2 regions of the Caballeronia sp. LZ028 genome follow, and region 1 is predicted to be linked to the other one. Evidence: predicted binding sites of a transcription regulator. Region 1 holds the regulator's gene; the other holds the start of a gene.

The links. Region 1 encodes LexA, which represses DNA repair genes until DNA is damaged. Its sites were predicted from a motif close to ACTGTATNNNNATACAGT; they were not measured.
Region 2: the regulator LexA is predicted to act here: its motif matches at 6,677-6,694, upstream of recA (recombinase RecA).

What each region holds. Positions count from the first base shown of each region.
Region 1 covers NZ_JARUXN010000001.1:1,634,597-1,649,720, forward strand. The annotation lists gene QCE58_RS07850 (ABC transporter permease) at 1-419, opposite strand, end outside; gene nodI (nodulation factor ABC transporter ATP-binding protein NodI) at 424-1,359, opposite strand; gene QCE58_RS07860 (universal stress protein) at 1,700-2,209, shown strand; gene QCE58_RS07865 (DUF2939 domain-containing protein) at 2,245-2,844, opposite strand; gene QCE58_RS07870 (hypothetical protein) at 2,944-3,270, opposite strand; gene lexA (transcriptional repressor LexA) at 3,468-4,145, opposite strand; gene QCE58_RS07880 (sulfate ABC transporter substrate-binding protein) at 4,404-5,426, shown strand; gene cysT (sulfate ABC transporter permease subunit CysT) at 5,517-6,401, shown strand; gene cysW (sulfate ABC transporter permease subunit CysW) at 6,398-7,294, shown strand; gene QCE58_RS07895 (sulfate/molybdate ABC transporter ATP-binding protein) at 7,310-8,368, shown strand; gene QCE58_RS07900 (CysB family HTH-type transcriptional regulator) at 8,394-9,320, shown strand; gene QCE58_RS07905 (asparaginase) at 9,342-10,343, shown strand; gene lysM (peptidoglycan-binding protein LysM) at 11,115-11,609, opposite strand; gene QCE58_RS07915 (2-hydroxy-3-oxopropionate reductase) at 11,912-12,820, opposite strand; gene hyi (hydroxypyruvate isomerase) at 12,848-13,648, opposite strand; gene gcl (glyoxylate carboligase) at 13,719-15,124, opposite strand, start outside.
Region 2 covers NZ_JARUXN010000001.1:762,636-777,759, reverse strand. The annotation lists gene QCE58_RS03695 (pilin) at 15-605, opposite strand; gene QCE58_RS03690 (TerC family protein) at 717-1,427, opposite strand; gene sucD (succinate--CoA ligase subunit alpha) at 1,536-2,417, opposite strand; gene sucC (ADP-forming succinate--CoA ligase subunit beta) at 2,515-3,681, opposite strand; gene QCE58_RS03675 (DUF2889 domain-containing protein) at 3,787-4,425, opposite strand; gene recX (recombination regulator RecX) at 4,538-5,485, opposite strand; gene recA (recombinase RecA) at 5,505-6,575, opposite strand; gene QCE58_RS03660 (response regulator transcription factor) at 6,858-7,586, shown strand; gene QCE58_RS03655 (sensor histidine kinase) at 7,592-9,163, shown strand; gene QCE58_RS03650 (MFS transporter) at 9,397-11,055, shown strand; tRNA gene QCE58_RS03645 (tRNA-Met) at 11,144-11,220, shown strand; gene QCE58_RS03640 (MurR/RpiR family transcriptional regulator) at 11,340-12,200, shown strand; gene QCE58_RS03635 (aspartate aminotransferase family protein) at 12,308-13,639, shown strand; gene QCE58_RS03630 (carboxymuconolactone decarboxylase family protein) at 13,648-14,202, shown strand; gene QCE58_RS03625 (glutamate/aspartate ABC transporter substrate-binding protein) at 14,219-15,106, opposite strand.

The sequences.
Region 1 (15,124 bases):
GCCCAGACGATCTCGCCAAGCACGATATCGCCGAGCGTGAGCGGCGTGTGCATGATCGCTTCCCAGGTGCGCTGAACGTGCATGCGCGAGAAGCCGGAGTACATCGATTCGAAGCTCGCGGACATCATCACGCTCGACGCCGCCGTGCCCGCCGCGAGGAACGCGATATACGACACGCCGTCGACGTGCCCGACCATCAGGCCCAGACCGAGGCCGAGGCCGAAGAGGTAGATCATCGGATCGGCGAGATTGCCGATCATCGAGGCGATCGCGAGTTTCTTCCAGACGAGATAGTTGCGCCGCCACACGGACATCCAGTGCGTGGCGTTCGCGGGCAACGCGCTGGAAAGCGGCGTGAGGTTTTGTGCGCGCTTCGGCTCGCGCTGTTTGTCGATGCGGGATCGTTCGAGCGTATCCATTGGCTCAGTCCACCATCTCACGTCCGGTGAGACGCAGGAAAACATCTTCGAGATTCGCCGGACGATGCAGATAGCGCACGTCCGCGCGGCCCTTCACGCGCGCATGCACGGGCTGCGGATCGTCGACGTAGCAAAAGAGCGTCTCGCCGCTCACTTCCATGCGCGCGACGAGCGGCGCAAGCTCGGCGGCGAGCGCTTGCGGATCGGGTCCGTAGATTTCGATCACGTCCGAGCCGATCACCGATTCGATCAGCTCGCGCGGCCGTCCTTCGGCGATCTTGCGGCCCTCCTCGATCACGCACAGGCGATCGCAGAGACGCTCGGCTTCTTCCATGAAATGCGTCGTCAGCAGAATGGTCTTGCCGCGCGCAAGCAGCGAGCGCAGACGCTCCCAGATCAGATGCCGCGCTTGCGGATCGAGCCCGGTGGTCGGTTCGTCCATCACGAGCACATCGGGATCGTTGACGAGCGCGCGCGCGAGCGTGAGACGCCGCTTCATGCCGCCCGACAACTCGCCGACGCGCGCATCGGCCTTGCTCTCCAGCCGCGCGAACTCCAGGAGCGACGGTACGAGCGCATCCATGCGCGCGCCCGTCAGGCCGAAGTAGCGGCCGAACACCGTCAGATTTTCGCGGACAGTGAAATCGGGATCGAGATTGTCGAACTGCGGTACGACGCCCACACGCTCGCGGGCGAATCGGGCGCGCGCGGGCACCGGCTCGCCGACGAGACGGATCGCGCCGCTATCGGGCGAAGTGATGCCGAGCAGCATCTTGAGCGTCGTCGTCTTGCCCGCGCCGTTCGGTCCGAGCAGTCCGAAGCATTCGCCGGGCCGCACATCGAACGACAGGCCGTCGACGACCGTGCGCTCGCCGTAGTGCTTCCTTACTTCGCTGAATTCGATGGCGGGTGCGCGGTTTCCATCGGCGTCGCGTGACATGCTTTGTTGCAAAGTTTGATCAGTCATGCATCTGTGCGCAGGGAAAGCCGGATGAGGGAAATCCAGCGGGCTAGTGTAATCCATTGCACCAAGGCGGCGCTTGGCGTGCAACCGCATGCTGCGCGGGCGTGTCAAACCCGTGCGGGGCGCGTCGAACCGGTTCCGGCCGAAAGTGCCAGAGGCTTGTCCGTCGACGTTTTTGTGGTTCTGGCACGGTGCCAGCTAGCGTGTTCGCGCCGGTAAGCGTTTTCCAGCGTTGTCTCCCATGGGACGACGCACGATGATGAATCAACGCCGCGGGCAAGCCGCGCTCAACGGCACGTTGGCCAGGGAGGTCAAGATGGAGAGCTACCGAAAAATCCTGCTGTGCTACGACGGCTCCAGAGAAGGCCGCAAGGCACTGCGTCAGGGCGCCAATCTCGCGCTCGACCTGAATGCGGAGACGCATGTGCTCGCGGTGGTGGATATGCGCTCGAGCATCGCGCAGAGCGCCGGACTGCTAACCGACATGGCCTGCGGACGCTTCGAAGAGGCCGCGCGCGACATCCTGCAAGAGGGCGTCGAATGGCTGCGCGAGCGTGGCCTTCAGGCACAGGGACATTTCGCGTTCGGCCATCCGATCGACGAAATCGCGGCGCTCGCCGACAGCCTTCAGGTCGATCTCGTCGTCGTCGGGCATCGCTGCCGCAGCGGCCTCGCGCGCTGGTGGATGGGCGCGGGCAACACGCCGCTGCTGGATCGCGTGAAGTGCAGCATCCTGGTTGCCGTCTGTCAGGCCGGTGAATCGGCCGAAGCGGAAGACGAAGCGGCGTACGCGGCGAAGCCCGTCAAGGCCGAAGCCGGGGCGTGATGCGGTGCGAAGCGTGAACCGCGACGCTTGACGCGTCAACCGTTGAGATCGACCGCGACGAGCTTCCACGACACGAGCCCGTTGCGGTGGAAGATCGCGGAGTATCGCGCATCGCCGGCGCCGTGTTGATACGTGACGACGAACGTGTTCAGGCTTCGATAACCCGCCGTCGTCTGCGGTGGTTCTTTCGGCGGCTGCCGTGCGGCCGTGACGCCGGACGCGGGCGCATTCCCCGCATTCGCTGGTGCGCCGTCGCCAGCTTGCGGCGGACGCTCGCCCGGATCGCCGCGCGGCGGGATGCCGTTCAGAATCGCCGCGACGCCGTCCGGTGTGGCATACGAATCCACCAGCGGACCGACGAGCGCCGCGCCGATCATCGCACCGATGATCGCGAGCGGATTCCCGCTCTTTTGAATATCCACGCGACGCGTGAGCAGCGCCGCGATCTGGTCCTTGAGGCTCGCGCGCAGCGCCGGAAAATCGACGTATTCGTTGACGGTTTGCGCATCGCGGGCATCGGCCGCGCGCTTCACGCGATCGAGTGCGATGTAAGGCGATGCGTAAACGAAACCGAGCGCCGCGACGATAACCAGGACGACGAGCGTAACGACAATAGAACGGGTAGTGCGGGACATGCTTGGGCCAAGCCTCTTGCAAAACGTGAATTACGGATTGACCGCGCGGGCGCCGGTTAAATCCCGTGAATTCACGTCGTGCGTGCGATGGCGTTCCATTCAGGCGAGGATTCCGCCGGCCAGCCCGGCATTTTCCTCGGCGATGCAGCGGTCGATCATGCGCGAAACCTCGTCGATCTTGCCCACCAGAATCACGCGCGATTGCCCGCGATACACGCGCACTGGCGCGCGCTGCTCGGCCTCGGCGTGCACCGTGCTGTTGAGGGAAACGCGAGCGAAGGCCGGCTGACGGGACGGCAACGCGGGCATTTCGTTGAAGAGATCGGGCGTGGCTTCGGCGCGCGGCATGCCGCAGGCGATCAGCGTGCGCAGATGGCGCAGGCGGCCGAATTGACGGAAGGGCAGCAGACGGGCAAAACGTTCCATGATGACTCTCCAGACGATAGGACGCACCGCGGCGCACCGCGCGCGGTGGCCGTCATGCTTGTTGTGTTGTGAGACGCCTGAATCAGGTGTCGAAAGCGGTTGGTGAGGCTATCTTGCGATGTCAATGAGACATTTCGTGTCTCGGTGCGAAAGTAATGTGCTTCGACTTTCGTGCCTTGCCCGTTCGCGGGCCAACATCAGAATTCGCCGGAGCGGATCAGCCCGACGGCAATGCCTTCAAGCGCGAAATCGCCGCTGCCGGCGCGCACGAAGATGTTTTCATACTCGGGGTTTTCGGCGATGAGTTCGACGCCGTCCGCGCGCCGTTTCCAGCGCTTGACCGTGACGTCGTCGCCAAGACGCGCGACGACGATCTGTCCGTCTTTCGCTTCGTTGCGCTTTTGCACGGCGAGAAGATCGCCGTCGAGAATGCCTGCGTCGCGCATCGAGAGGCCGCGCACCTTCAACAGATAGTCCGGCTTGCTGGAGAAGAGCGCGGGGTCGCACGCATAGTGCTGCGAGATGTGCTCTTGCGCGAGGATAGGACTCCCCGCCGCGACCCGGCCGACGAGCGGCAGAGACAATTGCATGATGCTCTGATGCGGCAGCGTGAACTGATGCGGCAGCTCCTCGGACCGATCGATGCGAGATGCATCGCCGAGCAGCCGGATGCCGCGCGACGAACCCGCCGCCAGCTCGATGACGCCCTTGCGGGCCAGCGCCCTGAGGTGCTCCTCGGCGGAATTGGCCGAACTGAAGCCGAGCTCCGCCGCGATCTCGGCGCGCGTGGGCGGAAAGCCCGTGCGGTCGATCGCGCGCTGGATGAGTTCGAACACCTGCTGCTGCCGCGCGGTAAGTTTTGATGTTTTGGTCACTGGCTCGAGCCCCTGATGCACTGTATGAATGGACAGGTGACTGTATTTTTATACAGTATTTGGCGCTTTTCAAGCTTTACTTTAAGTTCGCGGCCACGAAGCCTCCGCACCGTCGGATCGCGCCCGCCGGCGCTTCTTCCATCCAGGAATATCGTTCTTAGCAGTTTTACGTATAAAAAAGTGAATAACGATTATTTTCAATCATATAGAGGCCTCGTTAGACTGATTCCGTCAATTCGATAAGACGGAGAACGGGGAATGCAAAGCATCAACACGGGATTGCGACGGCTTCTTGCTGCGGCGACGCTCGGCGCGGCGGGTTTGATCATGACGGCGCCGGCGCAGGCGGATACGTCGTTTCTGAACGTTTCCTACGACCCGACCCGCGAGCTGTATCAGGACTTCAATCAGGCTTTCGCGAAAAAGTGGAAGGCGGAGACGGGCGAGACCGTAACCTTCAAGCAGTCGCATGGCGGGTCGGGCGGCCAGGCGCGCGCGGTCATCGACGGACTGCAGGCGGACGTCGTTACGCTCGCGCTCGCTTATGACATCGACGCGCTCGCGGGCAAGGGACTCGTCGGCGCGGACTGGCAGAAGCGCCTGCCGGACAACGCATCGCCGTACACGTCGACGATCGTGTTTCTCGTGCGCAAGGGCAATCCGAAGCACATCAAGGACTGGGACGATCTGACGAAGCCGGGCGTGTCGATCGTCACGCCGAATCCGAAGACATCCGGCGGCGCGCGCTGGAACTACCTCGCGGCGTGGGCGTACGCGCAGCACAAGCCGGGCGGCAACGAGCAGACCGCCAAGGAGTTCGTGACGAAGCTCTACAAGAACGCCGGCGTGCTGGATTCCGGCGCGCGCGGCGCGACGACGAGCTTCGTGCAGCGCGGTCAGGGCGACGTGCTCATCGCGTGGGAAAACGAGGCGTTCCTGTCCCTGAAGGAATTCGGTCCGGACAAGTTCGAGATCGTCGTGCCGTCGGTGAGCATTCTGGCGGAGCCGCCGGTCGCGGTGGTCGACAAGGTCGTCGACAAACACGGCACGCGCAAGCTCGCCGAAGCGTATCTCAAGTATCTGTATAGCGACGAAGGGCAGCAGATCGCCGCGCGCAATTTCTATCGGCCGCGTTCGGACAAGGTGCCCGCCGATCTGACGAAGCAGTTTCCGAAGCTGAAGCTCTATACCATCGACGACACCTTCGGCGGCTGGACCAAGGCGCAGAAGACGCATTTCGCGGATGGCGGCGTGTTCGATTCGATCTATCAGCCGCAATAAGCGTCAACCGGCGACGCGGCGCGTTCAAGACGCCGCGCGCCCGAAGCAGCAACGCGCGCCCACCCCGCGCGCAAAAAGGATGATTCAAGGATGACGACTCTCACATTCAGGAAACCGAGCGCGCTACCCGGTTTCGGCCTGACACTCGGCATCACGGTGGCTTATCTGAGCCTCGTGGTGCTGATTCCGCTTGCCGCCACCTTCGCTAAGACGGCGACGCTCGACTGGGCGCAGTTCGTGCGCGCGGTGACGTCGCCGCGCGTGCTCGCATCGTATCGGCTGACGTTCGCCGCGGCGCTCGGCGGCGCGCTCATCAACGCGGTGTTCGGTTTTCTCGTCGCGTGGGTGCTCGTGCGCTACACGTTCCCGTTCAAGCGCATCGTCGATGCGATGGTCGATCTGCCGTTCGCGCTACCGACGTCGGTCGCCGGCATTTCGCTCGCCGCGGTCTACGCGGGCAATGGCTGGATCGGGCAATATCTCGCGCCGCTCGGCATCAAGGTCGCGTTCACGCCGCTCGGCGTGCTCGTCGCGCTGACGTTCATCGGCCTGCCGTTCGTCGTGCGTACCGTGCAGCCCGTGCTCGAAGACTTCGAGCGCGAGCAGGAAGAAGCCGCCGCGTGCCTCGGCGCGACGCGCTGGCTCACGTTCCGGCGCGTCGTGCTGCCGTCGCTCTTTCCGGCGCTGCTGACGGGCTTCGCACTCGCGTTCGCGCGCGCGTTGGGCGAATACGGCTCGGTGATTTTCATCGCGGGCAACGTGCCGATGAAGTCGGAGATCACGTCGCTGCTCATCATCACGAAGCTCGAACAGTACGACTATGCCGGCGCGACCGCGCTCGCCGTCGTGATGCTGTGCGTGTCGTTCCTGATGCTTCTGTTGATCAACACGCTGCAATGGTGGCTGCAGCGCCGCACGAGCAAGACGGGCGCGGCGCCGGTCAACGTCTCCCTGGCAGCGGGAGAAACGGCATGAGCAAGGTGCTTCCATTGCAGACGACGACACAGCGCGACGCGCACGGCCTCAATCCCGTCACCGAGCCGCGCGCCGTGCGATGGCTCCTGACCGGTATCGCACTCGCGTTTCTCGCGTTCTTTCTCGTCGTGCCGCTCGTCGCGGTGTTCGTGCAGGCGTTCGCCAAGGGCATCGACTATTACTTCGAGTCGCTGAAGGATCCCGACGCGTGGTCCGCGATCAAGCTCACGCTGATCACCGCCGCGATCGCCGTGCCGCTGAATGTCGTCTTCGGACTGGCGGCGTCGTGGGCGATCGCGAAGTTCGAGTTTCGCGGCAAGGCGCTCCTGACGACGCTCATCGACTTGCCGTTCTCGGTGTCGCCGGTCATCTCGGGTCTCGTCTACGTGCTGATGTTCGGCGCGCAAGGATGGTTCGGCCCGTGGCTCGCCGCGCACGACGTGCAGATCATCTTCGCGGTGCCCGGCATCGTGCTCGCGACGATCTTCGTCACGTTTCCGTTCGTCGCGCGCGAACTGATTCCGCTGATGCAGGCGCAAGGCAACGACGAAGAGGAAGCGGCGCACGTGCTCGGCGCCTCGGGATGGCAGATCTTCCGGCGCGTGACGCTGCCCAACGTGAAGTGGGGCCTGCTCTACGGCGTGATTCTCTGCAACGCGCGCGCGATGGGCGAGTTCGGCGCGGTGTCGGTGGTGTCCGGGCACATCCGCGGGCAGACGGACACGATGCCGCTGCACGTCGAAATTCTCTACAACGAATACAACTTCTCGGCTGCGTTCGCGGTGGCGTCGCTGCTGGCGCTGCTCGCGCTCGTGACGCTCGCGCTGAAACTTCTCGCGGAGCGCCGCATGACGCAAGCATTGACCGCCGCAAAAGCCACCGCACAGAATTGAGAGGCGATAAACATCATGAGCATCATCGTTCGCAATCTGCAAAAACGCTTCGGCGATTTCACCGCGCTCGACAACGTGTCGCTCGACTTTCCGGCGGGCGAACTGGTCGCGCTGCTCGGGCCTTCGGGCTGCGGCAAGACCACGCTCTTGCGCGTGATCGCGGGTCTCGAATTCGCCGATGCGGGACAGGTCGTGCTGCACGGCGAAGACGTCGCGGCGGTCGGCGCGCGCGAGCGTCAGGTCGGCTTTGTGTTCCAGCATTACGCGCTGTTCCGGCACATGACCGTGTTCGAGAACGTCGCGTTCGGCTTGCGCGTGAAGCCGCGCCGCGAGCGTCCGAGCGAAGCGAAAATTCGCGAGAAAGTGCATGAGCTGCTGAAGCTCGTGCAACTCGACTGGCTCGCGGAGCGTTTTCCGTCGGAACTGTCAGGCGGACAGCGGCAGCGTATTGCGCTGGCGCGGGCGCTTGCCGTCGAGCCGAAAGTGCTGCTGCTCGACGAGCCGTTCGGCGCGCTCGACGCCAAAGTGCGCAAGGAACTGCGCAGCTGGCTGCGCCGGCTGCACGACGATCTGCATATCTCGACGCTTTTCGTCACGCACGACCAGGAAGAGGCGCTCGAAGTGGCGGATCGCATCGTCGTGATGAATCATGGCCGCGTGGAGCAGGTGGGCAGTCCGCAAGACGTGTACGATCATCCGCAGACGTCCTTCGTCTACGAGTTTCTCGGCGCCGCGAACCGGCTGCAGGGCGAAGTGAACGCGAACGGCTTCATCGCCGATGGCGCCGCGAGCCCGATCGCGGCTCAGGCGCATTTCAGCGGGCGGGCGCTCGCGTACGTGCGTCCGCATGATCTCGCGCTGTATCCCGCCGACGGCACGCATCGCGACGGCATCGTGGTGGGCGTGCGGCGCGTCGTGACGCTGGGCGGCTCGGTGCGCGTCGAGCTCGAAGGCAACGCGGGCGGCGTGATCGAGGCAGAACTGGATCGCGAGGCGTGGCGCGCGCTCAGGCTCGATATCGGCGATGGCGTGACCGCCGTTCCACGCGCGTTGCGAGTGTTTCCCGCGCAGTGACATCATAAAAATCAAAGAGGCTGACATGAACTTCCAGCAGTTGCGCTTCGTGCGCGAGGCCGTGCGTCAGAACATGAATCTGACGGAGGTCGCCAACGTCCTTTACACGTCGCAGTCGGGCGTGTCGAAGCAGATCAAGGATCTCGAGGACGAACTCGGCGTCGATATCTTCATCCGCCGCGGCAAGCGTCTGACGGGACTGACCGAGCCGGGCAAGGAAGTGCATCAGCTGATCGAGCGCATGCTGCTCGATGCCGAGAATCTACGGCGCGTCGCGCGCCAGTTCGCGGATCAGGACAACGGCCATCTCGTCGTCGCGACGACGCACACGCAGGCGCGTTACGCGTTGCCGAAGGTCATCCGCCAGTTCACCGAGGTGTTTCCGAAGGTGCATCTCGCGCTGCGTCAGGGCAGCCCGCAGCAGATCGCGCAGATGATCATCAACGGCGAAGCGGATATCGGCATCTCGACCGAAGCGCTCGACCGTTATCCGGACATCGTCACGTTTGCGTGCTATTCGTGGCATCACACGGTCGTTGTGCCGAAGGATCATCCGCTCGTCGGGCGCGAGAACATCACGCTCGAGCAGATCGCCGAATATCCGATCGTCACGTACGACAACGATTTCACCGGGCGTTCGCACGTCGATCAGGCGTTCGCGAGCGCGGGCGCGATGCCCGATATCGTGCTGACCGCGATCGATGCCGACGTCATCAAGACGTATGTCGAACTGGGCATGGGCATCGGCATCGTCGCGGCGATGGCGTATGACGCGAAGCGCGACACCGAGCTCGTCGCGCTCGATACGCAGCATCTGTTCGAGGCGAGCACGACGCGTGTCGGCTTGCGAAAGGGCGCGTTCTTGCGCGCGTATGCGTATCGGCTGATCGAAATGTTCGCGCCGCAACTCGATGAAGCGCAGATCGCCGCGCAGCTTCGCGAAGCCGCTTAGAGTCGTGCCGGCTGTTTTACAATCGCCGGCATGAATACTTCCTCGCTTCCTCGTGTCGCCGTGCTTGCCACGGGCGGCACGATTGCCGGTCAGGCCGGCGATTCCTCCAAGACCGCGGGCTACAAGGCGGGCGTCGTCGGCGTCGACAAGCTGCTCGACGCCGTGCCCGCGCTCGGCTCGGTTGCGCGAATCCACGCGGAACAGATCGCGAGCATCGACAGCAAGGACATGAGCGCCGCGCTGTGGACGCAACTCGCGCGGCGTATCGATGAGCTGCTTGCGCAGGACGATATCGATGGCGTCGTCGTCACGCACGGCACCGATACGCTCGAAGAAACCGCGTATCTGCTGCATCTCACGGTGAAGAGCGCGAAGCCCGTCGTGCTGACGGCGGCGATGCGCCCATCGACCGCGCTTTCCGCCGATGGCCCGTTGAATTTGCTCAATGCGGTGACGGTCGCGGCGTCGAAGGATGCCGCGGGCAAGGGCGTGCTCGTCGCTTTCAACAATCAGATTCACAGCGCGCGCGATGTCACCAAGACGAGCACTTATGCCGTCGATGCGTTTCGCTCGCCTGAGACCGGTGTGCTCGGGTTCGTGCAGGACGGACGCGTCGAGTTTCAGCGCACGGTCGTGCGGGCGCATACCGTCGCGAGCGAGTTCGCTGTCGCCGATCGATGGCCGATGGTCGAGATCGTCGCGAGCTACGCGGATGTGTCTCGTGTGACGGTCGATGCGCTTGTTGCTGCGGGCGTGAGGGGTATCGTCGTCGCGGGCACGGGCAACGGCTCGATGCATGCGGTGCTCACGCAGGCGCTCGCTGATGCGGTGAAGCAGGGCGTTGCCGTGGTGCGCGCTTCGCGCGTGGGTTCGGGACATGTGATGCGCAACGGCGCCGCTAACGATGATGCGCTCGGGACGGTCAGCGCGGGGACGCTGAATCCTTATAAGGCGCGGGTGCTGCTTATGCTTGCAGTGGCTTCGAATGTGCAGGACGTGCAGCGCGTTTTTGATGTTTATTGAGGTGGGTGTTTGGGGTGTTGGGCGGGCGGGCCGCCGGTTGGTCGGGCGGTCGGTCGTGGAATCCTGTATTCGTGTCGGTCTATTAGCGTTGCCCCTGTGCGGGGCGGCACCTACTTTCTTTGCTGCTGCAAAGAAAGTAGGCAAAGAAAGCAGCTTTTCAGGCCCGCGGTCACGCGCAATTTGGGTAGTCCTCTCGTCCACGGTGGCACTCGCCTAAAGAGTGCCCTCATAGGCCCAACCGAGCTTGGATCGCGCACGGTCCGCCGCCCGAAAACGCTGAGGACACTGGTTCAGCACGAAACAGCTTCGGCACAGCGCTACGCGCTGCCGCCGGGTATGCAAGGGAAACCAAAGGGCGGCGATTGCAGTGAGATGGAGACGTTAGTAGAGAAGCACGCGCATTCCCGATTGACCGGTCGGCCGCGAAGCGGGCTGGAGCTATTTGGTGCTGAACCAGTTTGGTGTGCGGTGCGATGTGGCAGACCGTGCGCGAGCCAAGCCCGATTAGGTGTTTGAGGGCACTCTTTAGGCAGCCCACGATGGACGAGAGGACTACCCAAATTGCGTGTGACCGCGGGCGTATCAGGAGCTGCTTTCTTTGCTTACTTTCTTTGCAGCAGCAAAGAAAGTGAGTGCCGCCCCGCACAGGGGCAACGCTAATAGACCGACACGATCACAGGATTGCCGAGAAGCGCAGGCAAACCAAGATCCACCTCAGCAGAAAGCAAAAACGCGAACCGAAGTCCGCGTTCTCGAGTAGAGCAGAGACAATCAGTTAACAGCAGGAATCCGCAACACTTGCCCCGGATAGATCTTATCCGGACTCTTCAACATCGGCTTATTCGCTTCGAAGATCACATCGTTCTTGGACCCATTGCCGTAATACTTCTCGGCGATCTTCCAGAGATTGTCCCCCGACACGACGGTGTAATACTGCGATTCAGGCTCGCTACTCGGCACGGTCAGCTTATCGTCGACCTTATCGACATGCTGCACATTGCCCGCGGCGACGAGAATCTTTTCCTTCGTGGCCTGATCCGGCGCCTGACCCGAAACGGTCACCGTATGCGAAGCGCCGTCGTATTTCACATCGAGATTGTCCGCATTGAGACCCTGCGAACGAATGTACGTCGCGATGGCTTCGCCTGCCTTCTGATTTAGCGCGGCGACATCCACGGGTGCCGCAGCGGGCGCCGCCTGCGCGCTCGGCGTGGCTGCGCCGAAGAGTTTCTCGCCTGCTTCCTTGATAAAGCTGAGGATTCCCATTGTTCACTCCTTGGTTGACGGTGGTTACGGCCCGCGAAGTCTAGGCAGATTAGTCGCGATGACCACAGGATAGTTCTGAGTTTCAACAAAAGGATTTGTAGCACCGCCTATGCATCGGCGTTAGGACGCAGTTTGCAACAATCCGACGCGGACACCCGACGACAAACCGTCTGACCGACCAAGGCTTACCCGGCGCACCGCCGGGTGCCGCTTCTCGGACCCCACTTTGCCGCCCTCAGCCCAGAGCGGCATTTGTCCCGCGTGCCCATACGCGGGACGCCCCACGGTTCAGGTGACGCGAATCACGCAGCGGCTTTCGCCTGCTGCGGCTCGTCGGCCACCTGGAAGTTCGACATGATTTCGAGCGCACGCACGAGCGCCGAGTGATCCCACGCCTTGCCGCCGTTCGCCGCGCATACGCTGAAAAGCTGCTGCGCACTCGCGGTGTGGGGCAGGGCGAGGCCCATCTTGCGCGCGCCGTCGAGCGCAAGGTTTAGGTCCTTCTGATGCAGTTCGATACGGAAGCCCGGATTGAACGTGCGCTTCGTCATGCGCTCGCCGTGCACTTCGAGAATGCGCGACGACGCGAAGCCGCCCATCAGCGCTTTACGCACGCGCTCCGGGTCGGCGCCCGAGCGTGCCGCGAAGAGCAGCGCCTCGCCGACCGCCTCGATGTTCAGCGCGACGATGATCTGATTCGCGACCTTGCAAGTCTGACCCGCGCCGTTGTCGCCAATGAGCGAAATGTTCTTGCCCATCAGTTCGAACAGCGGCTTCGCGACATTGAACGACTTCTCCGGGCCGCCGACCATGATCGTGAGCGTCGCTTCGCGTGCGCCGACTTCGCCGCCGGACACCGGCGCGTCGAGATAGTCGCAGCCGAGCGCGTTGATCTTCTTCGCGAACTCCTGCGTTTCGAGCGGGGCGATCGAGCTCATGTCGATCACGAGCTTGCCCTTCGTGAGACCCTTCGCGACGCCGTCATCGGCGAACAGCACGGCGGCGACATCGGGCGTGTCGGGCACCATCGTGATGACGATTTCGCTCGCCTGTGCGACTTCGGTCGAGTCCGCGACGACCTGCGTCTGCGCGCGGATATCGTCCGGCACCGGAAACTTGCCGTTCACGACCAGCGTGTGGCCGCCCTTGATGAGATTGCGCGCCATGTGCGCGCCCATGATGCCGAGGCCGATGAAACCGATCGTTGCCATACTTCTAGCTCCTCCTATGTGTCTGGTTTAAGCGGTCGCGTGCTGCTTCACGCCGCCGATGTTCTGCAGCCAGCCGAGGCCCGCTTCCGTGCCGTTGAGCGGCTTGTACTCGCAGCCGATCCAGCCTTGATAGCCGATCTCGTCGAGCAGCCCGAACAGGAACGGGTAGTTGATCTCGCCCGTGCCGGGTTCGTTGCGGCCGGGGTTATCGGCGAGCTGGATATGCGCGATCTTCGGCAGGTTCTTCCTGATCGTCGCGGCGAGTTCGCCTTCCATCCGCTGCATGTGATAAATGTCGTACTGCAAGAACAGATTGTCCGAGCCGACGGCCTGGATCACGTCCAGTCCTTCCTTCGAGCGATTCAGCGCGAAGCCGGGAATGTCGTACGCGTTGCACGGCTCGACGAGCAAGCGGATGCCTTCCTTCTTCAGCGCTTCCGCTGCGAAGCGCAAGTTTTCGACGATGGTCGCGCGCGCCTGATCCGCCGATACACCCGCCGTCGGAATCCCGACGAGACAGTTCAGTTGCGGCACGTTCAGCGCCTTCGCGTATTCGATCGCGCGCGGCACGCCGTCGCGGAATTCCGCGACACGATCCGGCAGACACGCGATGCCGCGCTCGCCCGCTTCCCAGTTGCCGGCAGGCAGGTTGTGCAGCACGATCTGCAGGTCGTTGTCCTTCAGGCGCGTCTGGATGTCGCTGATCGAGAAGGCATAGGGGAACAGGAACTCGACCGCCTTGAAACCCGCGTTCGCGGCCGCGGCGAAGCGGTCGAGAAACGGGACTTCGTTGAACAGCATGGTCAAATTCGCGGCAAATTTCGGCATTGTTCTTTCCTGATGGTCGGTCAGTGGATGCACGCCGCGCGTTCCTGCATGAACGCGCGGCGGCGATGCTTTAGTCGAGCGGCGTAACGGCGGTCGGTGCATCTGCCTTCGTTTCGGCGAGCTCTTCGAACTCGTTGATCGCGTCGATCTCGGTGCCCATCGCGATGTTGGTCACGCGTTCGAGAATCATCTCGACGACGACCGGCACCTGATGCTCCACCGCCAACGCTTGCGCCTGCTTCAGCGCGCCCGCGATGTCTTCCGGCTTGAACACGCGCAGCGCCTTGCAGCCGAGACCCTCGGCGACCGCGACGTGATCGACCCCATAGCCTTCGAGCTCAGGTGCGTTGATGTTGTCGAACGCGAGCTGCACGCAGTAGTCCATGTCGAAGCCGCGCTGCGCCTGACGGATCAGGCCGAGATACGAGTTGTTCACGACGACGTGCACGTACGGCAGCTTGAATTGCGCGCCGACGGCGAGCTCTTCGATCATGAACTGGAAATCGTAGTCGCCCGAGAGCGCGACGATCTTGCGTTGCGGGTCCGCGGCACGCACGCCGAGCGCGGCCGGGATCGTCCAGCCGAGCGGGCCGGCCTGGCCGCAGTTGATCCAGTTGCGCGCCTTGAACACGTGCAGGAACTGCGCGCCGGCGATCTGCGACAGACCGATCGTCGTGACGAAGCAGGTGTCGCGGTCGAACGCGAGGTTCATCTCTTCGTAGACGCGCTGCGGCTTCATCGGCACATTGTCGAAGTGCGTCTTGCGCTGCATCGTGCGCTTGCGCTGCTGGCAGTCCGCGACCCACGCGCCGCGGTCCTTCAGCTTGCCCGCGGCCTTCCATTCCTTCGCCACTTCGACGAACAGTTCGAGCGCCGCCTTCGCATCCGAGACGATGCCGAGATCCGGTCCGAACACGCGGCCGATCTGCGTCGGCTCGATATCCACGTGCACGAACTTACGGCCCTTGGTGTAAACCTCGACGCTGCCCGTGTGGCGGTTCGCCCAGCGATTGCCGATGCCGAGCACGAAATCGGAGGCGAGCATCGTCGCGTTGCCGTAGCGGTGCGACGTCTGCAAGCCGACCATGCCGGCCATCAGCGGATGATCGTCGGGAATCGCGCCCCACGACATGAGCGTCGGAATGACCGGCACGCCGAGCGTTTCCGCGAACTGCACGAGCAGATCTTCCGCCGCCGCGTTCAGCACGCCGCCGCCCGAGACGATCAACGGCTTTTCGGCGTCGTTGAGCATCGTCAGCGCTTTTTCGATCTGCGCGCGCGTCGCTTTCGGCTTGTAGACCGGCAGCGGCTCGTACGTGTCGATGTCGAATTCGATTTCGGCGAGCTGCACGTCGATCGGCAAATCGACGAGCACCGGACCCGGACGGCCCGAGCGCATCAGATGGAAAGCCTGCTGGAACACGCGCGGCACGAGCGCCGGCTCGCGCACGGTGACAGCCCACTTCGTGACGGGCT
Region 2 (15,124 bases), 870 kb from region 1:
CTTCGCCTCAGTGCTTACGCGCGGCACTCCGGCGGTGCGAGATTGCCTGGCAATGTCGGCGCCTGCGCAGGCGTCGGACCGGCGCCCGGCGCGGGCAGCGACGACTCGGTCTTCTTGCCCGCGAAGCATTCCCACGTCACCGACCCCGATTGCACGGAACCGCGGCTGAGCGACACGCGCGCCGTAGGTGTATCGGCGTTGTCGGGTGTCGAAGGCACGAGCACGAGCGTGTTCGAACCCGCCGGCGCGACGCGCGTCGTATAGGCGATCGTGATCTGCCCGTTGTCGCTGTCGACGTGAATCGACTCGACGTTGCGCGTGCCCGGCGGCGACGCGAATCCGCCCGCCAGATCCGCGCCGCTCGCCGCGTTCTCCGCCACTGCGAGGCGCGCGGCCGCCGCGAGCGTCATGCCCTCGCCCACGCGGCTTCGGGCAAGATAATCCTGATACGCCGGTATCGCATACGCCGCGACCACGCCGACGATCGCAAGCACGATCATCAGTTCGATCAGTGTGAAGCCGCGTGTCAGCGCATCTTTCGTGCGCCCGAACCACCATGCGCGCCGTTCGCGCGGCACGTCCAAAACCGAAGCCTTCGTCGTCATTGCTACTCCCTGAAAAACAGAAAAGCGCCCTTCCGCGCAATGCGGTCAGGACGCTTCGATCGTATTCAGGGAGCCGCTCCGGCGGCAGTCAGCCGAACGGCCTAGGAGAAATCAACTCGCCGCGCGATTGCCGTCGGCGAGCGCGCGCCGCTTGAGCAGCCAGCCCAACGCGACGACAAGCAACGCGCCCGCCAGACGCGCCGCATATCCGACGAGTTCGGTATTGAGCGCGGGCCATCGGTCGATGAATGGATCGTCGATGATGAGGCCGCCCGCGATCCAGCCGAGCAGACCCGCGCCGAGCAGCACGACGGCGGGCAAGCGGTCGAGCAGCTTCAGCACCAGCGTGCTGCCCCAGACGATGAGCGGAATGCTCACGACCAGGCCGAAGATCACCAGCGTGAGCCTATGACGCGGATCGGCGGCTTCGGCCGCGCCCGCGATCGCGATGACGTTGTCGAGGCTCATGACGGCATCGGCGACGATGATCGTCTTCACCGCCGCCCACAGCCGGTCGGATGCGTCGATCTGATGATCGTCGTGGTCCGGCTGCATCAGCTTTACGCCGATCCACAGCAGCAGCAAGCCGCCGAGAAACTTGAGAAACGGAATGTCGAGCAGAAAGACCGCGAACGCGATGAGCACGACGCGCAGGATGATTGCGCCGAGCGTGCCGAACACGATGCCGCGCGTGCGCTGCCGATCCGGCAGATTGCGGCAGGCGAGCGCGATCACGACGGCGTTGTCGCCGCCGAGCAGAATGTCGATCACGATGATCTGAACGACCGCGCCCCAATGGAGCGTCGAAAAGAATTCAAGCATGAGGCTGAAATGAAAAAAGCGAGGAAGCAGCGCTCCCTCGCTTTTCAATGGCTTTTACGAAAGGAATCAGTAAGAGTACCAAACCCTCGCGTAATTTGCCTGCTTCGATCAGAGAACCGACTTCAGCAGACGTGCCATCTCCGACGGATTCTTCGTGACCTTGATGCCGCACGCGTCCATGATTTCGAGCTTGGCGTCAGCCGTGTCCGCACCGCCCGAGATCAGCGCGCCTGCGTGGCCCATGCGCTTGCCCGGAGGCGCCGTCACGCCCGCGATGAAGCCGACGACCGGCTTCTTCATGTTGTCCTTGATCCAGTAAGCGGCGTTCGCTTCGTCCGGACCGCCGATCTCGCCGATCATGATGACGGCGTCCGTTTCCGGATCGTCGTTGAACATCTTCATCACGTCGATGTGCTTCAGACCGTTGATCGGATCGCCGCCGATACCGACCGCCGACGACTGGCCGAGGCCCAGCGCCGTCAACTGGCCGACCGCTTCATACGTCAGCGTGCCCGAACGCGACACGACGCCGATGCGGCCCTTCTTGTGGATGTGACCCGGCATGATGCCGATCTTCAGCTCGTCCGGCGTGATCGTGCCGGGGCAGTTCGGTCCGAGCAGCAGCGTCTTGCGATTTTCGCGGCGCATGCGGTCCTTGATTTCGAGCATGTCGCGAACCGGAATGCCTTCCGTGATGCAGATCGCGAGATCGAGATCGGCCTCGACGGCTTCCCAGATCGCGGCGGCAGCGCCCGCGGGCGGCACGTAGATGACCGAAACGGTCGCGCCGGTTTCGGCCTTCGCTTCCTTCACGGACGCGTAGATGGGAATGCCTTCGAAGTCTTCGCCGGCCTTCTTCGGGTTCACGCCCGCGACGTACGCTTCGCGGCCGTTCGCGTATTCGCGGCAGGCGCGCGTGTGGAACTGGCCGGTCTTGCCGGTGATGCCCTGCGTGATGACCTTCGTGTCTTTGTTGATCAGAATCGACATGTAGTGACCTCTGTTCGTTTGGCGTCGCCATGCAAAAAGCCAGGCGCCGCCATTCGTATCTGGTGGAACGCTCTCTTAAGGCAACAAGCGAACGCGCTTACTTGCCTTCGGCCGCCGCGACGACCTTCTGCGCGGCTTCTTCCATGCTGTCCGCCGAGATGATCGGCAGGCCCGAGTCGGCCAGCATCTTCTTGCCGAGGTCTTCGTTCGTGCCCTTCATGCGCACGACGAGCGGCACCTTCAGGTCCACGGCCTTCGACGCAGCGATCACGCCTTCGGCGATCACGTCGCAACGCATGATGCCGCCGAAGATGTTCACGAGGATCGCCTTCAGGTTCGGGTTCTTCAGCATCAGCTTGAACGCTTCGGTCACTTTCTCGGTCGTCGCACCGCCGCCGACGTCGAGGAAGTTCGCCGGCTCGCCGCCGAACAGCTTGATGGTGTCCATCGTGGCCATCGCGAGGCCTGCGCCGTTCACGAGACAGCCGATGTTGCCGTCGAGCGAGATGTATGCGAGGTCGAACTTCGACGCTTCGACTTCAGCCGGATCTTCTTCGTCCAGATCGCGGTACGCGACGATTTCCGGATGACGGAACAGCGCGTTCGAATCGAAGTTGAACTTGGCGTCGAGCGCGATGACCTTGCCTTCGCCGGTCACGATCAGCGGGTTGATTTCCGCGAGCGATGCGTCGGTTTCGAAGAACGCCTTGTACAGGCCTTGCAGGATCGCGCGCGCTTGCGGGATCGATGCATCGGGAATGCCGATCTTGCGTGCGAGATCATCGGCGTCCGCGTCTTGCAGACCGGTCGACGGCTCGACGGCGAACTTGTGCAGCAGTTCCGGCGTCTTTTCCGCGACTTCTTCGATGTCCATGCCGCCTTCGCTCGACGCCATCAAGACGATCTTCTGCGAAACGCGGTCGAGCACGAGGCCGACGTACAGTTCCTTCTTGATGTCCGCGCCTTCTTCGATCAGCAGGCGATTGACCTTCTGGCCTTCGGGGCCGGTCTGGTGCGTGACGAGCTGCATGCCGAGGATCTGGTTCGCGTATTCGCGGACCTGTTCGATCGACTTCGCGACCTTCACGCCGCCGCCCTTACCGCGTCCGCCGGCGTGAATCTGCGCCTTGACGACCCAAACCGGGCCGCCCAGCTCTTCCGCGGCCTTGACCGCATCATCCACCGAGAACACGGGTTTGCCGCGCGGGACCGCGACGCCGAATTTCCGCAGGATTTCCTTACCCTGGTACTCGTGAATCTTCATGCGTGATTCCTTCAGTCTGAGAGTTGGAGTGAACTTCTGTTTGCTTGAACCGCTGATTCTTTTCTTGTTTGAATTCCGTGCGTGAGCGCGAGCGCTGCTTGCGCGCTACGAGGCGGACTTTGTCTCCGGCCTGTCTTGCACCGTTGTTCCGGATCTGGATGGTTCGCCGGGCGCGTGGCCGAACCAGCGCGGGTAGTGTTCCCTGACCGCGGGTCCGTCGAAACGCAGCGCGTGGCATCGGCCGAGCTGAAACGGCGGCTCGTCGCGCTGCGCGTTGGCGTCGGCTTGCTTGAATGGATTGCCGTCCTCGATCTTCCAGACGTCGCCCGCGAATGCCTGAATGGCTGCGGTCGGCAAGACCCCGCACAACTCGGTGAGATGCGTGCAGCCGGCAGTGCCGCGCAGCAGCGTGTTGGCTTCGCGGCGAAAATTCTGGAGGAGATTGAGCCCGATGAGCTTGCGATAGACCGCATTGGACTCGGCGCACAAACCGCCATACGGCGCCCAGTCGGACGACGCTTCGACGTCGACGATGCTGAGTGTGCGATCGATGGTGATGCGCAGCCAGAGTTCATGGATCGGCAGGCCGTGCGGCCGGACGCCCGTCGCGAGCTGGAAGTCGCGCGGCTTCTCATCGGTTAGACAGGCTTCGATATCCCACAGGCCGTCGTCGCGTTCGAACGCTTCCACTCGAATCGCGCGGCTATGACGCAATTGTCGGGGAGCGGGAGGCGAGAGAGGCATGCTGGAGTGAGCCGGTACGGGGAAAACCGTGGAATTTTAGCATATCGGGTATTTCGAGCCGGGCATGTGCCTGACGAATGGAACGCGCGTGCGGATCAAGCCGAACGGGCGCTCAGTCGTCGACGATTTCCTCGCTCCAATCTTCGTCACCGCCCTTCAATATCTTGCCGATCGTACCGCTCGAAAAACCGCGCGCAGCCAGAAAGCGCGCCTGCTTGGCGCGCTCGGCGGGCGTCTCCGGCGGCACGCCGTATTTCTTTTCCCACACCGCCCTGGCGCGCGCGGTTTCGGACTGCGCGAGCTTGTCGGCGGTTTCGCTGATGAGCGTTTCGCCGACGGCATGCCGCTTCAGCTCGCTGATGATCCTGCTGCCGCCCATGCGCGACGCCCGCCGATGCACGACGCTCTCGACGAAGCGCTCGTTCGACAGCCAGCCATCGCGCTCGAGACTGTCCAACAGGGATTCGAGCGGAGCGGCTTCTTCGACGTACGGACGCAGCTTGCGCGACAACTCCGCGCGGCTGTACTCGCGACGCGACAGGAACGCGAGCGCGCGGCCCTTCAACGAGCGTTGCGGACGTTTGGGATTGTTGACTTCGTTTGCCGATGTCTTGCGGGTGCGCTGGCTGGAGCGGCTATAAACCGTTTCGCCGGAAACGGCTGGCAATGGCTCGGAAGGCACGCATTGTTCGAAGGGCTCGAATGGATCGGCGTCTTCGAATGGGTCCGGCGGGTTAGCGGACGGCGGGCTGCGATCGGCGGGGGGCGCCTTCGGCTGCGCTGTCGCCTGCTTCAGTAAGGCGCGAGCTTGTTCCAGGCGGGCCGCGCGATCATTCGCGTCTACGCTGCTTTCATCCCTTTTAACAGGCTCGAAAACGCGATGCGCCGACGCGAATGACTTCGCGCCGGCGCGTTCCTTGTTGCTGCGCCTGAAGCCGCCTGACTTCGACGATGCACCGCGCCGCTCGCTGCTTCGCTCGTAGCGATCGACGGAATCGGAATCGTCGCCGGTTCCGTTATCCGCCGGGTCTGCCTTGGATCCGAGCCGGCGCGTCTGCATCTTCCTTCAGGCTCGATGCTTACTCGTCGTCGGCCGCTGCGGCGCTTGCGACGACAGCTTCGCCCAATGCAGCGACGCCCAGCGATTCGCGGATCTTGTTCTCGATCTCGCGCGCGATGTCCGGATTTTCGCGCAGGAATTCCCGCGCGTTGTCCTTGCCCTGACCGATGCGATCGCCGTTGTAGCTGTACCAGGCGCCCGCCTTGTCGACCAGCTTCGCCTGCACGCCCAGATCGATGATTTCACCCTGACGCGAAATGCCTTCGCCATAAAGAATGTCGAAGATGGCTTCGCGGAACGGCGGCGAGACCTTGTTCTTCACAACCTTCACGCGCGTCTCGTTGCCGATGACTTCGTCGTTCTTCTTGATCGAACCGATACGGCGGATATCCAGACGCACCGACGAGTAGAACTTGAGCGCGTTGCCGCCCGTGGTGGTTTCCGGGTTGCCGAACATCACGCCGATCTTCATGCGGATCTGGTTGATGAAGATGACGAGGCAGTTCGTGCGCTTGATCGTGCCAGTGAGCTTGCGCAGCGCCTGCGACATCAGACGCGCTTGCAGACCCGGCAGCGAGTCGCCCATTTCGCCTTCGATTTCCGCCTTCGGCACGAGCGCCGCGACCGAGTCGATCACGATCATGTCGATGGAGCCGGAGCGCACCAGCGCGTCCGCGATTTCGAGCGCCTGCTCGCCCGTGTCCGGCTGCGAGATCAGCAGTTCGGGCACGTTCACGCCGAGCTTGCCGGCGTACTGCACGTCGAGCGCGTGTTCCGCGTCGATGAACGCCGCCGTGCCGCCGAGCTTCTGCATCTCCGCGATCACCTGCAGCGTGAGCGTGGTTTTACCCGACGACTCCGGACCGTAGATTTCCACGACACGACCGCGCGGCAAGCCGCCGACGCCGAGCGCGATGTCCAGCCCGAGCGAACCGGTGGAAACCACTTGAATGTCTTCGACCGCCTCACCTGCGCCGAGCCGCATGATCGACCCTTTGCCGAATTGCTTTTCGATCTGCGAGAGCGCGGCGGCCAGGGCCTTGCTCTTCTCCGCAGTCATGCCAGCCGGGCCTTTCTTGCTTTCTTCCATGAATCGTCCTTTGCTATGATGAACGGCGTCTGAGGCAGTGTTCACGGGGTTTTTCGCCGCTCGATCGAGCATACGAAACCGCCCTTCCCACTCACGCAGACACTGTATAAAAAAACAGTAGTTTTTGCAAGCCTGTCGCGGCGTGGCGCAGCTTTTTTTCCACGTCGCCCAAGCACGCAAGAACCACGAACACCTGGAGACCGCCGCGCCGGGCGACACACGGTGCCGGCAATGCCGATGCGCTTCATCGCGCATGCATGGCGTACAAAGGCGCACACGACGATGCGAATCCTCATTGCCGAAGACGACAGCATACTCGCGGACGGGCTCGTCCGATCACTCCGCCAATCGGGATACGCCGTCGACCATGTGAAGCATGGCGTCGAAGCGGACACCGCCCTTTCCCTGCAAACTTTCGACCTGCTGATCCTCGATCTCGGCCTGCCGCTGATGCCCGGTCTCGAGGTGCTGCGCCGCCTGCGCGCGCGCAATTCGCAGATGCCCGTGCTGATCCTCACCGCCGCCGATTCCGTCGACGAGCGCGTGAAAGGTCTCGATCTCGGCGCGGACGATTACATGGCGAAGCCCTTCGCGCTCAACGAACTCGAAGCGCGCGTCCGTGCGCTCACGCGCCGCGGCGCGGGCGGCGGTCCGACCGTCGTCCGGCACGGCTCGCTCGCCTTCGATCAGATCGGGCGCATTGCGACCATCGGCGATCAGGTCATCGATCTGTCCGCGCGCGAACTCGGCGTGCTCGAAGTGCTGCTGCAGCGAACCGGCCGGCTCGTATCGAAGGAGCAGCTCGTCAATCACCTGTGCGAGTGGGGCGAGGAAGTCAGCAATAACGCGATCGAGGTCTACGTGCATCGGCTACGGAAGAAGATCGAGCCGAGCGGCGCGAAGATCATCACGGTACGCGGTCTCGGTTACACGCTGGAGAAAGCGGCCGCCACGACGAACGGCGCGGGCGGGCCGCACGCCGGCGAGTCCGCCGGCCATCACTATAAGTAGGCCGCATGGCGTCGCCCGTTTCCCACGAAACTCAGCGAAACGCACAAGCGAACGACGACTCCGACGCGCTGCGCGACGCGCGCTACGCGAATCCGTTCGCGCCGCCCGACGAGCTCGAGCCCGACGCCGAAACGCATCCACGCTCGCTCTTCGGCGAGATTCTCGACTGGATGCTCGCGCCGCTGCTGCTGCTCTGGCCGATGAGCATCGCGGTGACGTATCTGGTCGCGAAATCGATCGCGAACGGGCCGTTCGACCGCGCGCTCGAAGCCGACGCCTACGTGCTCGCGCGCCAGATTCAGCCGGTAAACGGCGTCGCGGAACTCCGCCTGCCCGACGCGACGCGCGATTTCCTGCGCGCCGATAACGTCGACAGCGTGTTTTTCCAGGTGCTCGGCACGCGCGGCGAACTCGTCGGCGGCGATCGCGACATGCCCTTGCCGCACGACGACGATCGTCCGCAGCCGGGCATCGTCGAGTTTCGCGACGATGTGCTGCGCGGCAACGATATCCGCGTCGCATACACGACGGTCGATCTGCCCGGCCTCGCGCCCGGGCGCGATCCGCACAGCGCGCAGCCGGTGCTCGTGCAGGTTGCGGAGACCCTCGACAAGCGCAGCCAGCTCGCCAACGACATCATCAAGGGCGTGATCCTGCCGCAGTTCGTGATCCTGCCGCTCGCGATCATCCTCGTATGGTTCGGGCTTTCGCGCGGGCTCGCGCCGCTGCACGCGCTGCAGTCGAACATCCGCGCGCGCCGCCCCGACGATCTCTCGCCGCTGCAGGCCGGCAGCGCGCCGCCGGAGATCGCGCCGCTCGTCGCGTCGTTCAACGACCTGCTCACGCGCCTCGAACAGAACATGGAGTTCCAGAAGCGCTTCATCGCCGATGCCGCGCATCAGATGAAAACGCCGCTCGCGGGCCTGCGCATGCAGGCGGAACTCGCGATGCGCCAGGACGTCTCGACGGAAGTGCAGCGCTCGCTAGAACAGATCGCGATGAGTTCCGAGCATGCCGCGCGTCTCGTCACGCAATTGCTCGCGCTCGCGCGCGCCGAGAATCGCGCGACGGGGCAGATATTCACGCGCATCGTCCTGACCGATCTCGCGCGGCTCGCGGTGCGCGACTGGGTTCAGGCGGCGCTCGCGAAACGCATGGATCTCGGTTATGAGGAGCCGCCGTTTGCGGTCGAAGTGGAAGGCAATGTCGTGATGCTGCGCGAGATGCTGTCGAACCTGATCGACAACGCGATCCGCTACACGCCGGCGGGCGGGCGCATCACCGTACGCGTGCGGACCGACGACGACGATCTCGATCTCGTGCATCTGGAGGTGGAAGACACGGGACTCGGCATTCCGGCGGCGGAGCGCGAGCGCGTGGTCGAGCGCTTCTATCGCATTCTCGGGCGCGACGGCGACGGCAGCGGACTCGGTCTTGCCATCGTCAAGGAGATCGCGGCGATGCACGGCGGCGCGCTCGCCATCGAGGATCACGTGTATCAGGACAGCCCGCGACTCGCCGGAACGCTTGTCCGCGTCAGTCTTCAGCGGGTTTTTCCTGCCCGGGACAAACCCTGAGCGCGAGCGCGGCAGATTCGCATTTCGCGCGCACGAAGCACGAGCATAGACGAATTTAGACGGTCGTTCGCATCACATATGCGCGGCTTCGGCGCAAATCGTCGTTTCGGACGTCACTCGCGTCCGGACACGCCGCGTCAGAACGCCGTAAGTTTTCGTTCCAATAATCCTTTGCACCGGGAGCCGCCTTATCGCGGACCGATGTAATCGAAAATCAGAACAGGAGACGATGCATGGCTACGGTCGAAGGGCGCGTGTCACACGCACCGATGACGGCGGAGGAGAAGAAGGTCATCTTCGCTTCGTCGCTCGGCACGGTGTTCGAATGGTATGACTTCTATCTGGCGGGCTCGCTCGCCGTCTATATCAGCAAGACGTTCTTCTCGGGCGTCAATCCGACGGCCGGCTTCATCTTCACCTTGCTGGGCTTCGCGGCGGGCTTCGCGGTGCGTCCGTTCGGCGCGATCGTGTTCGGGCGGCTCGGCGACATGGTCGGGCGCAAGTACACGTTCCTCGTGACGATCGTCATCATGGGTCTGTCGACGTTCCTGATCGGCTTCCTGCCGGGATACGCGACCATAGGCATCGCGGCGCCGATCATCTTCATCGCAATGCGGTTGTTGCAAGGCCTCGCGCTCGGCGGCGAATACGGCGGCGCGGCGACGTATGTCGCGGAACATGCGCCGTCGAACAAGCGCGGCGCGTGGACGGCGTGGATCCAGACCACGGCGACGCTCGGCCTCTTCATCTCGCTGATCGTGATTCTCGCGGTCCGCACGATCATGGGCGAAGAGCAGTTCGGCGCTTGGGGCTGGCGCATTCCGTTCCTCGTATCGATCCTGCTGCTCGCGATCTCGGTGTGGATTCGGATGAAACTGCATGAATCGCCGGTGTTCGAGCGCATCAAGGCGGAAGGCAAGACCTCGAAGGCGCCGCTCAAGGAAGCGTTCGGCGAGTGGAAGAACCTGCAGATCGTGCTGCTCGCGCTCTTCGGTCTGACGGCGGGACAGGCGGTCGTGTGGTACACGGGCCAGTTCTACTCGCTCTTCTTCCTCACGCAGACGCTCAAGGTCGATGGCACCAGCGCGAACATCATGGTCGCGGTGGCGCTGCTGATCGGTACGCCATTCTTCGTGTTCTTCGGGTCGCTGTCGGATCGTATCGGCCGCAAGCCGATCATCATGGCGGGCTGCCTGATTGCCGCGCTCTCCTTCTTCCCGCTCTTCAAGGCGCTCGCGCACTACACGAATCCGACGCTCGAAGCCGCGACGCAGAAGTCGCCGATCGTCGTCATCGCCGATCCGGGCGAGTGCTCGTTCCAGTTCAATCCGGTGGGCACGGCGAAGTTCACGAGCTCGTGCGATATCGCGAAGAGCGCGCTGTCGAAGGCCGGTCTCAACTATGAGAACGTGGCGGCGCCGGCGGGCACGCAGGCGCAGATCAAGGTCGGCGAAACGGTGGTGAACACGTACGACGGCAAGGCCGCCGACGCGAAGACGCAAGGCGCGGCGTTCGACAAGACGCTCGCCGGCACGCTGAAGAGCGCGGGTTATCCGGCAAAGGCCGATCCGGCGCTGATCAACTGGCCGATGGCGATCGTGGTGCTGACGATCCTCGTGATCTTCGTGACGATGGTCTACGGCCCGATCGCGGCGATGCTGGTCGAGATGTTCCCGGCGCGCATCCGCTATACGTCGATGTCGCTGCCGTATCACATCGGCAATGGCTGGTTCGGCGGCTTCCTGCCGGCGACCGCGTTCGCGATCGTCGCCGCGAAGGGCGATATCTACTCGGGCTTGTGGTATCCGATCGTGATCGCGTTGATCACCTTCGTGATCGGCATGCTGTTCGTGAAGGACACGCGCAAGTCGAATGTCTATCACGAGGATTAATCGACGGGCTTCTGCGCGATTTGTTAAATAAATCGCGCAGAAGGGGTTGACACGCGCTTCGACGCTCGCCATAATCTCGTCTTCTTTCGGCGAATTAGCTCAGTCGGTTAGAGCGACGGAATCATAATCCGCAGGTCCGGGGTTCGAGTCCCTGATTCGCCACCAGCTTCAAGAAAAAGCCGCTGTTCCACAAGGACAGCGGCTTTTTTGTTTTCTGCGCGCGACCGCTCTCCACGTCGCGCTCATGCTTAAATAGCGCGTCCGCTTCCTCAAGCATCCAGAACGTGCCCACCTTCGACCAACTCGCGGCGACGATCCGCGACCGCTTCCCCGATCTGAGCCCGCAATTCCAGGCCGGCGCCGCCTTCCTTCTCGACTATCCCGACGAAGTCGCCGTCCTCTCGATGCGCAAGGTCGCCGAGCGCGCCAAGGTCCAGCCCGCCGCGATGGTCCGTCTCTCCCAGCAACTCGGCTTCCCCGGCTGGAACGAGTTGCGCGAAATTTTCGTGAGCCGCGTACGCACGCGCCCCGAACCGCTGACGACGCGCGCCCGTTCGCTCGTCAAAGGCGGCGCCGACAATCACCTGAGCCGCGATCTCGCACACGCGCAATCGCACAATCTCGAACTCACGCTCGCGCAAAACGCGCAGAGCGTCGTCGATACGGCGAAGACGCTCAAGAAAGCGCCGCATGTGCACGTCGCGGGCTTTCGGTCGTGCTATCCCGTCGCGTTCGGCCTGCTTTATGGATATCGCCTGTTTCGGCCGTCGGTGAGTTTGATCAGCGGCGAAGCGGGCACGCTCGAAATGCAACTGCGCGGCATCGAGAAAAAGCACGCGGTGGTCGTCGTCAGCTTTGCGCCGTATTCCGTCGAAGCCGTGCGCGTCGCGCAGGCGGCGATCGAGCGCGGCGCGAAACTCATCACGCTCACTGACAGCGCCGTGTCGCCCATCGCGCTGAACGCCGATCACACGCTAATCTTCGCGCACGAATCGCCGTCGTTCTTTCCGTCGCTCGTCGCGGCGTCGGCGCTGGCGGAGATGCTCGTCGCGCATCTGCTCGCGCTCGAAGGCAAGGACGCCGTCGCCCATCTCGAACAGGCCGAAGCCGCGCTGCACGCGCACGGCGCCTACGCGGCGAGCTAATCGGCCGAGCGTTGCGTCACACGCGATATTGACAACATATGTTGTTATCACGCTAGAATGTCACATCGCGTGTTGCACGCGCATTCCGCATTCGAAAGGCAGGCACCATGACCACGGTATTTCATCGCGCGCCGCGCGCCACGCTTCCGGTCGCCGTCCGCGGCGACGGCATCGAGATCGTCGATTCGACCGGCAAACGCTACATCGATGCATGCGGCGGCGCAGCCGTCTCGTGTCTCGGACACAGCCATCCGCGCGTGATCGAAGCCATCCAGCGGCAAGTGCAGCAGTTGCCGTACGCGCACACGTCGTTCTTCACCACCGAGCCCGCCGAAGAACTCGCCGACCGGCTCATCGATGCCGCGCCGAAAAATCTCGGCCACGTCTACTTCGTGTCCGGCGGCTCCGAAGCGATGGAAGCCGCGCTCAAGCTCGCGCGCCAGTATTTCGTCGAGAAAGGCGAACCCGCGCGCCGGCATTTCATCGCGCGCCGGCAGAGCTATCACGGCAACACGCTCGGCGCGCTCGCGATCGGCGGCAACGCGTGGCGGCGCGAGCCCTTCCTGCCGATGCTGATCGAAGCGCATCACGTCACGCCCTGCTTCGCGTATCGCGAACAGCGGGCGGGCGAAACCGACGAAGCCTTCGCGCAACGTCTCGCCGATGAACTTGAAGCGAAGATTCTCGAACTCGGAGCCGAATCGGTGGCGGCGTTCGTCGCGGAAACGGTCGTCGGCGCGACGGCGGGCGCGGTGCCGCCCGTGCGCGAATACTTCCGCAAGATCCGCGCGGTCTGCGACAAATACGGCGTCCTGCTGATCCTCGACGAAGTGATGTCGGGCATGGGCCGCACCGGTCATCTGTTCGCGTGCGAGGAAGACGGCGTGTCGCCCGATATTCTCGCGATCGCGAAGGGTCTCGGCGCGGGCTATCAGCCGATCGGCGCGACGCTCGTCAGCAACGCGATCTTCGATACGATCGTCGGCGGCTCGGGCTTCTTTCAGCACGGCCACACGTATATCGGTCACGCGACGGCGTGCGCCGCGGCGCTCGAAGTGCAGAAAGTCATCGCCGAAGAGAAACTGCTCGACAACGTGAGGGCGCGCGGCGAACAACTGCGCGCGTTGCTGCGCGAGCGGCATGCGGATCATCCGTTCATCGGCGATGTGCGCGGCCGCGGCCTGTTCACCGGCGTCGAACTGGTTCAGGATCGCGCGGGCAAGATGCCGTTCGATCCGAAGCACAGGCTGCACGCGGTCATCAAGAGCGAGGCGATGAAGCGCGGCCTCATGGTGTATCCGATGGGCGGCACCGTCGACGGCCGCATCGGCGATCACGTACTCATCGCGCCGCCGTTCATCACGACAAGCGCGCAAATCGAGACGATCGTCGAGCGGCTCTCCGATGCAATCGATGGCGCGCTTTCCGTCATCCAGTGAGAACAAACATGAAGAAGCGACTTCCCGATTTCGACATCGCGCAGGCTTCCGATGCGCAAAGAGCCGTGTTGCAGGACATCGTGAGCGGACCGCGCGGCAATCTGAACGGGCCGTTTCTCGGTTGGATCTTCAGCCCGGAACTCGCGCAGCACGCGCAAAAACTCGGCGCGTTCTGCCGCTACGAGACCGGCCTGCCGCTGCGCCTTTCCGAGCTTGCGATTCTCGTGACCGCGGCGCGCTGGCGCTCGCAGGCGGAATGGCACATTCATCATCCGATCGCGCTCGATGCCGGCCTGCCCGCCGATCTCGCCGAAGCGCTGCGCACGGGAAAGACGCCGACATTCGCCGATGCCGACGACAAGCTCATCTTCGATTTCGCCAGCGAACTCTACGACACGAAGCGCGTGAGCGATGCAACCTACGACGCCGCCGTCGCGCGCTTCGGGCACACGGTCGTCGTGAATCTCGTCGGCTTGCTGGGCTATTACGCGCTCGTCGCGATGACCCTCAACACGTTCGCGATGCGCGCCGAAGGGCAGACGGATCTGCCCTTCGCGGAATGACGCGCGCGCCGTCGCGCTATTCGAACGCCTTGTCGTTCGGTTCGGCGTAGAGCTTCTGCATCGCTTCGCTCATCGGAAAATCGAAGTTGATGTTCTTCGGCGGCACCGGCTTCATGAACCACTTGTCGTACATCGTCTTGATCTCGGGGCTTTTCATCACCTGACTCATGGCGTCGTCGACGAGCTTTTTGAACTCGGGATCGTCGCGACGCATCATGAAGCCGTACGCCTCCGACGACTGCGGCGTGCCGACGAGCACCCAGTCCGACGGCTTCGCCGTCAGCGAGCGCGTGCCGGCGAGCAGCACGTCGTCCATCATGTAGGCCACCGCGCGGCCGGTTTCGAGCGTCGCGCGCCCTTCGCCGTAATCCTTCGCGCTGATGATGCTCATGTTCATCTTCTTCTCTTCGTTCATCTTGCGAAGAATGCGCTCGGACGTCGTGCCCTGATTCGTCACGACGGTCTTGCCCGCGAGATCGGGAAAGTCCTTGATGCCGGAATCCTTTTTCGTCAGCAGACGCGTCGTCGCGACGAAGAACGTGTCCGAAAACGCAACCTGATTCTGCCGCGACGTGAGATTCGTCGTCACGCCGCATTCGAGATCGACCGTGCCGTTCTGCACGAGCGAAATCCGATTCTGCGATGTCACCGGAATGAAGCGCACGCGTAGATCCGGATGCTTCGTTTTCGCCTTGACCGCATCGATCACCTTGTTGCACAAGTCCTGCGAAAAGCCGATGACGTCGTTGTTCGCATCGACGTACGAAAACGGCACCGACGTCTCGCGATGCCCGATCGCGATGAGATTGGCGCTCTGGACCTTGGCAATCGTGGACTGGCCGTAGCTTGCGCCCGCAACCAGAGATAACGCGACAGTCGATGTGAGCAACGACGCAAATTTCATGACGTCCTCTTTGAGAGT